DNA from 2 places in the Aeromonas sp. TS_SC_11 genome. Region 2 is predicted to be linked to the other one. Evidence: predicted binding sites of a transcription regulator. Region 2 holds the regulator's gene; the other holds the start of a gene.

Region 1 (3,419 bases), 650 kb from region 2:
GCCTCGATGGCGGCGTTGAGGGCCAGCAGGTTGGTTTGCTCCGAGATACTGCTGATGGTGGAGATGATCTGGCCAATCTGGCTGGCCTGCTCCTTGAGGGCGTTGATGGCATTGGCACATTCCCCCACTTCCACCACCACTCGCTGCATGCCTGCGCTGGCAGAGGCCACATACTGACTGCTCTCCGTTGTCAGCTGACGGACCTGATTGGCATTTTGTGCGGCCAGACTGCAGTTATCCGAGATGGAGGTGGCGACCTGTACCATCTGCTCGCTGTCGTGGTGCAGCGCCTGGGCGTGTTCGGCGGTCTGACGGCTGCTCTGGCTGATGGCCTCGACCCGGTTGACCGAGGTGTGCACGTGGTCGCTGATGTGCTGATTGTTGTCCATGGTGGAGCTGATCATCTTTTGCAGCTTTTCGATGAAGCGATCCACGCTGCCCGCCAGCGAGCCTAGCTCGTCGTCCCGCTTGAGGTTGATACGAGCGTTGAGATCCCCGTCGCCCGCGGCTATGTCCTGCATGCGCTTGTCAACTTGCAGCAGGGGTCTGACTATGGTGCGTACCAGCCAGAAGCCACACAGAGTGACAATCAGCAGGCTCAGCACCAGACCGCCCAAGATCAGGTTTTTGGTATAACCGATGATGGTATTGAGCTGGTTCACCTGATCCTCGACGGTCGCATCGCCCTGGGCCTCGACCTCGACCAGCGCCTGCTTGAGTTGTTCGGCACTGCTCTCGTAAAGAGCCAGCTGGCGCTGGTAATCAGTCAGGGCCGCGATCCACTCACTTGTCAGCCGTGTGCTGTCGGCCAGCAGGGCGCGGTACTGAGTGGAGAGTGACTGGCCGGCAAACTCCCCCTCACCGGGCACATCGAACAGGCCGGTCGCCAGCATGCCGTCCACCGCTTCCTGATAGAAGCGGTTTGCCTCCGCCAGTTCGGCCTGGATGGCGGGGGTGGGGCCTTCACTCTGCATCTTCTCCAGAGCATAGAGCTGACGCAGGAAACCTATGTTGGCCTCCATGCCGCCGTCAGCCGCCTGCCAGCGAGTGGAGAGGCCGCCGTTCCAGCTGATGGCCTGATCAGGTGACTGGGTGAGGCTCTCTACCGCGCCATCACCGATCACCTCCAGCTGGGTTGAGAGGCGTGACATGCGCTCCGAACTGGCGCGCAGTGCCTGATCGATACCGGTAAAGGTGCGGTAGAGCGTCAGCAGTTTTTCCTGCTGTTGCTGATACGTCTGCTCATGCTGGTTCATGGTACTGATGGCCGTCGTATCGATGAGCTTGCCTTCCTCAACCCGCTGCAGGGCGTCAGTTGCAGCCTGTTTGGCTCGCTGCAGCTCGGGCTCGTCGAGGGGCATGCCTCTGAGCATTTTCTGGATATACAGAGACTGGTTGCCCAGCTCGATGGATCCCTCCATGGCGCCATCGGCAGTTTGCCAGGCGGCGCCCAATACATAGGAGAGCAAGTCGGCCAGCCGCTGGCTGCCATACCAGCCAATCGCTCCCATGCCCAGTGTGCAACCGAGCAGGATAGTCAGCCCAAGATTCGATGTAGTGACAATTTTCATGATGCAGGACCTTCCCTGGTTCCGAACAAACCCAATTCAGTGTTCTATCAATGGCCAAGATTCGCCATTCCCGGTGGAAAATAAAGTTACTGCCCAGATCCGATCCAAGCATGGCTCCGAAAGCGCCAGAATGCCGAGAATCCTCTGTCATCCGTCACCGCCCTATGCTGGATACTTATCCAGTTATTCTTTATGCTATGACCCAATTTACAGATAGATGGTTTGGCGAGGAGAGAGCCGTGATTGGTCGCTTGAGAGGCGTAGTCATTGAGAAACAACCCCCCGAGGTGCTGCTGGAAGTCGGGGGCCTGGGTTATGAAGTACAGATGCCCATGAGCTGCTTCTATGATCTGCCCGAGATCGGCAAGGAAGTGACCATCCACACTCACTTCGTGGTGCGGGAAGATGCACAGCTGCTGTACGGCTTCAATCACAAGCAGGAGCGGGCGCTGTTTCGCGAGCTGATCAAAACCAATGGCGTCGGCCCCAAGCTGGCGCTGGCCATTCTCTCCGGCATGACCGCTACCCAGTTTGTGCTGAGTGTCGAGCGTGAGGAGATAAGCTCCCTGATCAAGTTGCCAGGCGTGGGCAAGAAGACCGCCGAGCGGCTGGTGGTGGAGATGAAGGACAGGCTCAAGGGCTGGGTCAGCCACGATCTCTTCTCGCCGGCCGAGATCAGCCTGCCAGCCAGGGAGAGCGTCCTGCGTGCTCCGGATTCGAGCGAAGAGGCGGCCAGTGCACTGGTGGCGCTTGGCTACAAGCCGCAGCAGGCCAGCCAGATCGTCAGCAAGATAGCCAAAGAGGGAATGTCGGTGGAAGATATCATCCGTGAATCCCTGCGTAGTCTGGTGTGAGGTAGGCAATGATTGAAGCGGACCGTCTCATTTCCGCCACTGGCGTGCGTGAGGATGAGATCATCGATAGGGCCATACGGCCAAAGATGCTGGCCGATTACACAGGTCAGGATCCCGTCTGCGAGCAGATGGAGATCTTCATCGAGGCGGCCCGCCAGCGTGGTGAGGCACTCGATCACCTGTTGATCTTCGGCCCGCCGGGTCTGGGCAAGACAACGCTTGCGAACATAGTCGCCAACGAGATGGGGGTCAACATCAAGACCACCTCGGGCCCTGTGCTGGAAAAGGCCGGTGATCTGGCGGCCCTGCTCACCAACCTCGAACCGAACGACGTCTTGTTCATCGATGAGATCCACCGTCTCAGCCCTGTGGTGGAGGAGGTGCTCTATCCGGCGATGGAGGATTACCAGCTCGACATCATGATAGGGGAGGGCCCTGCCGCTCGCTCCATCAAGCTCGACTTGCCACCCTTTACCCTGATCGGGGCCACCACCCGGGCCGGTTCCCTGACCAGCCCGCTGCGGGATCGTTTCGGCATCGTCCAGCGGCTGGAGTTTTACAACGTCAAGGATCTGACCGATATCGTCTCTCGCAGTGCCCGCTGTCTGGGACTGGAGATGACAGGTGACGGGGCCCTGGAGTTGGCCCGTCGCTCTCGCGGTACTCCGCGTATTGCTAACCGCTTGTTGCGCCGGGTGCGCGACTTTGCCCAGGTCAAGTCTGATGGCCGGATCGATGGACCCATAGCGGCCCGTGCCATGGACATGCTGGACGTGGACAATGAAGGTTTCGACTTCATGGACCGCAAGCTATTGTTGGCTGTCATAGACAAGTTTATGGGGGGCCCTGTGGGTCTCGATAACCTGGCGGCTGCCATAGGTGAAGAAAAAGATACTATCGAGGATGTACTGGAACCTTATTTGATCCAGCAGGGCTACCTGCAACGTACACCCAGAGGGCGGATGGCGACACCAAGAGCTTATGCACATTTTGG
Region 2 (3,419 bases):
GACAAACAGAAAGGTCCAGTGCCCCACCAGACTGGCTGGAACGAAGGGCTGCCCATCCTCGTCGGTAAAGGCAAACGGATTGATGTCCCGCCCCGCCGGATAATAGTCGGCCTGCTCGGGCAGGGAGGGTCGGCTCCAGTGGAATGCAGCCATCATGCCCCCGACCAGCAGCAGGAACAGCAAGGGATAACGCGGTTTAACCATAACAACAGACCTTTTCACTGCGACATGCCCGCAGAGTGGGCACGAATGGATGGCCCATTGTAACCCAGCCCATCGCGCTCCGGGTTATCCCTTGCACCGGATGCCGCTTGGGTCAAAAGAGGCTCCCATAATCACTGGTCAGCCGGGCTGGGCCATAAAACAACAGCCCCACCATCAAGGTGGGGCTGTGAGACAAGGGCCAGGAAACATCAGGGTTGTTGTCTGCGGCGCTCATGGGCGCGCTTTGTCAGGGCACGCAGCGGTATGACGGGAGCGGTCCAGGGAAGATCCGTTTGTCCCGTGTCGCTATGACGGTGAAACAGCCGCACCAGGCGGACTATCTTGTCTTTGGGGCAGCCAAGCCAGACAGTCCAGCAGGCACCCTTGTGATGTACCCAGAGAGCATAGAAACGGGTCATCCGGTTACCCTTGATGAAACGGGTGATGGAAGAAGCGGGCGATGCCAGACCCGGATCCCATGGCGAGCTTGAAGCCATACCTGTCCTCCTTGACCAACAGGTCACGCCGGTCGGCATCGACAGCCCCCTTGGGTGGCCAGATCGATGACTGCCGCGTGTCGACTGCGCAGGTGTGCCTTTATTCTCCAGACGGCAGATGCCGCCGGTGCAATGCTGGCCACCCTCCCTTCTATCCCGCGAACGCCTCCATCTAACTGGGCTGGTAGCGCCCTTGCTGTCCGGCGCGCCGCCTGAGGCTGTTGTTATGCATCCCTGCTGACCTTGATTCCTGCCACCTGCCAAGTGGGAGAGGATCGTCTTGTCGAGCATTCGGGGCAGATCAAGCAAGTGACTGCCTTAGCCAAGGATATATCTGAAATGAGCCGGATGCGGACGGGCGAGACAGACAAAAATCACGGGTATCAGGATCTGATTGAAATCATGGGGAAAGGGGTACAGAAGCGAGACGGCCTCCCGAGGGAGGCCGTGCTGTTACATCCAGTCGGCGTTGCGGATTACGCCGACGGCCAGTCCCTCTATGGTGAGTTGCTGGCAGGAGAGATCAACGGCGATGGGTTCAAGCTCTTCATTTTCAGGCAGCAGCCACACCTGGCTGCCCTTGCGCTGGAAGCGCTTGACGGTGACGTCTTCGTCGAGACGTGCCACCACCACCTGGCCGTTGCGCACTTCCTGGGTCTTGTGGACGGCCAGCAGGTCGCCATCCAGGATGCCGATGTTCTTCATGCTCATGCCTTGCACCCGCAGCAGGAAGTCTGCCCGCGGATGGAACAGGGCGGGATCCACCTGATAGTGGCTCTCGATATGCTCCTGAGCCAGTATGGGTTCACCGGCCGCGACCTTGCCGATCAGAGGCAGGCCTGTCTCTTCCAGCACAGCTTCCTCTTCAATCAGCAGGCGGATGCCACGAGAGGTCCCCGGCATGATCTCGATGACCCCTTTTTTGGCCAGGGCCTTCAGATGTTCTTCGGCCGCGTTGGCCGACTTGAAACCAAGCTTCTGGGCAATCTCGGCACGAGTCGGCGGCATGCCGGTCTCGCTCATATTCACCTTGATCAGTTCCAGCACTTCGGCCTGGCGTGGGGTAAGGGGTTTCATAACATTGGCACCTGTTTTTTTATACAGCACACTGGCAGTATATACAGTGCAGTGGCCAAGGCAAGGCGCGGCTGACATTTGTCGCGGCCAACCCCTTATTTGCCATGGTTTTACGGCTGCGCAGCCGACTCATCGTACCTCTCGGCGACAAGCCGCCGGTGATTTGTTATGCTCACGCCGCATTTTTTTGGAGAGCAGACGCACATGTCCCTTGGACAGAAGATTTCCAGAGCCATCTTGCAATGGCCGGTCAGTGGCTTGGTCAATCACAAGAGCCTGCCGGAAAATCCCATCACAGAGCTCAAGCTGGATCCAGCCAGACCCATAGTCTATGCCCTGAAAACCAGCTCGATCACCGACCTGATGACACTGCAACAGTGCTGCGAGGATCTCGGCCTGCCCGGTCCCTTCACCCCGCTGGAGCTGAACGGTCAGTTGCTGCCGCGCTATGTCTGTCTGGACCGCCCGCCTCCCCTGTTCGGCAAGCGCAGCAAACCGCTGCCTTTCTTGCAGGAGTTCCACCAGCTGCTGGATCTGCACAAGCAGGATCCGGCACTGGATATCCAGGTGGTGCCCGTCACCCTGTTCTGGGGTCGCGCCCCCGGCCGGGAAGGGGAAGAGGCCTCCGGCTGGAACATCATCAGCAGCCTGGCACCGAACCGCCTCAAGAAGGCGCTGATCGTGATCCTCAAGGGCCGCGAGAACCTGGTGCGCTTCTCTCCGCCGCTCTCCCTGCGTCAAATGGCCGACAAGCACGGCACCGACGAGGCTATCGCCCACAAGCTGGCGCGGGTGGCCCGCACCCACTTCAGCCGCCAGCAGCTGGCGGCCACCGGCCCCAAGCTGCCTAACCGCAGCCTGCTGTTCAGGCAGTTGCTGGATTCCAGCGTGATCCAGCAGGCCATAGAAGAGGAGGCGCAGCGCGAGGGCATCAGCCTGGAGAAAGCGCAAAAGCGCGCCCACGGTTACATGGACGAGATCGCCTCCGATTTTTCCTACCGGCTGATCCGCCTCAGTGAAAGCTTCCTCGGCTGGCTGTGGAACAAGCTCTATCGCGGCCTTTCGGTCAACGGCGCCGAGAAGGTACGCCAGCTGGCGCAAGAAGGGCACGAGATCGTCTATATGCCCTGCCATCGCAGCCACATGGACTACCTGCTGCTCTCCTACGTCATCTACCACCAGGGGATGGTGCCGCCCCACATAGCGGCGGGCATCAACCTCAACTTCTGGCCGGCGGGCCCCATCTTCCGCCACGGCGGCGCCTTCTTCATCCGCCGCACCTTCAAGGGCAACCCGCTCTACAGCACTGTATTTCGCGAATACCTGAACCTGCTGTTTGCCAAGGGTTATTCGGTGGAGTTCTTTACCGAGGGTGGGCGCTCCCGCACCGGTCGTCTGCTGCCACCCAAAACCGGCATGCTGGCGATGACACTGCAGGCCATGATGCGCGGGCTGGACAGACCCGTGACCCTGGTGCCCGTCTATCTGGGCTACGAGCACGTGATGGAGGTGAACACCTATCACAACGAGCTCAAGGGTAGCCGCAAGGAGAAAGAGAGCTTCCTGCAGGTGCTCGGCATACTGCGCAAGCTGCGCAACTATGGCCGCGGCTTCGTCAACTTCGGCGAACCCCTGACCCTC

What was found. The regulator LexA, encoded in region 2, represses DNA repair genes until DNA is damaged. The targets are predictions, from matches to a motif close to ANCTGTNTNNNNANACAGNT.
Region 1: the regulator LexA is predicted to act here: its motif matches at 1,737-1,756, upstream of ruvA (Holliday junction branch migration protein RuvA).

What each region holds. Positions count from the first base shown of each region.
Region 1 is NZ_CM170470.1:260,188-263,606, reverse strand. It holds gene AC1P02_RS01175 (methyl-accepting chemotaxis protein) at 1-1,571, opposite strand, end outside; gene ruvA (Holliday junction branch migration protein RuvA) at 1,811-2,425, shown strand; gene ruvB (Holliday junction branch migration DNA helicase RuvB) at 2,434-3,419, shown strand, end outside.
Region 2 is NZ_CM170470.1:914,125-917,543, forward strand. It holds gene AC1P02_RS04340 (SCO family protein) at 1-204, opposite strand, end outside; gene AC1P02_RS04345 (hypothetical protein) at 414-701, opposite strand; gene lexA (transcriptional repressor LexA) at 1,155-1,778, opposite strand; gene plsB (glycerol-3-phosphate 1-O-acyltransferase PlsB) at 1,983-3,419, shown strand, end outside.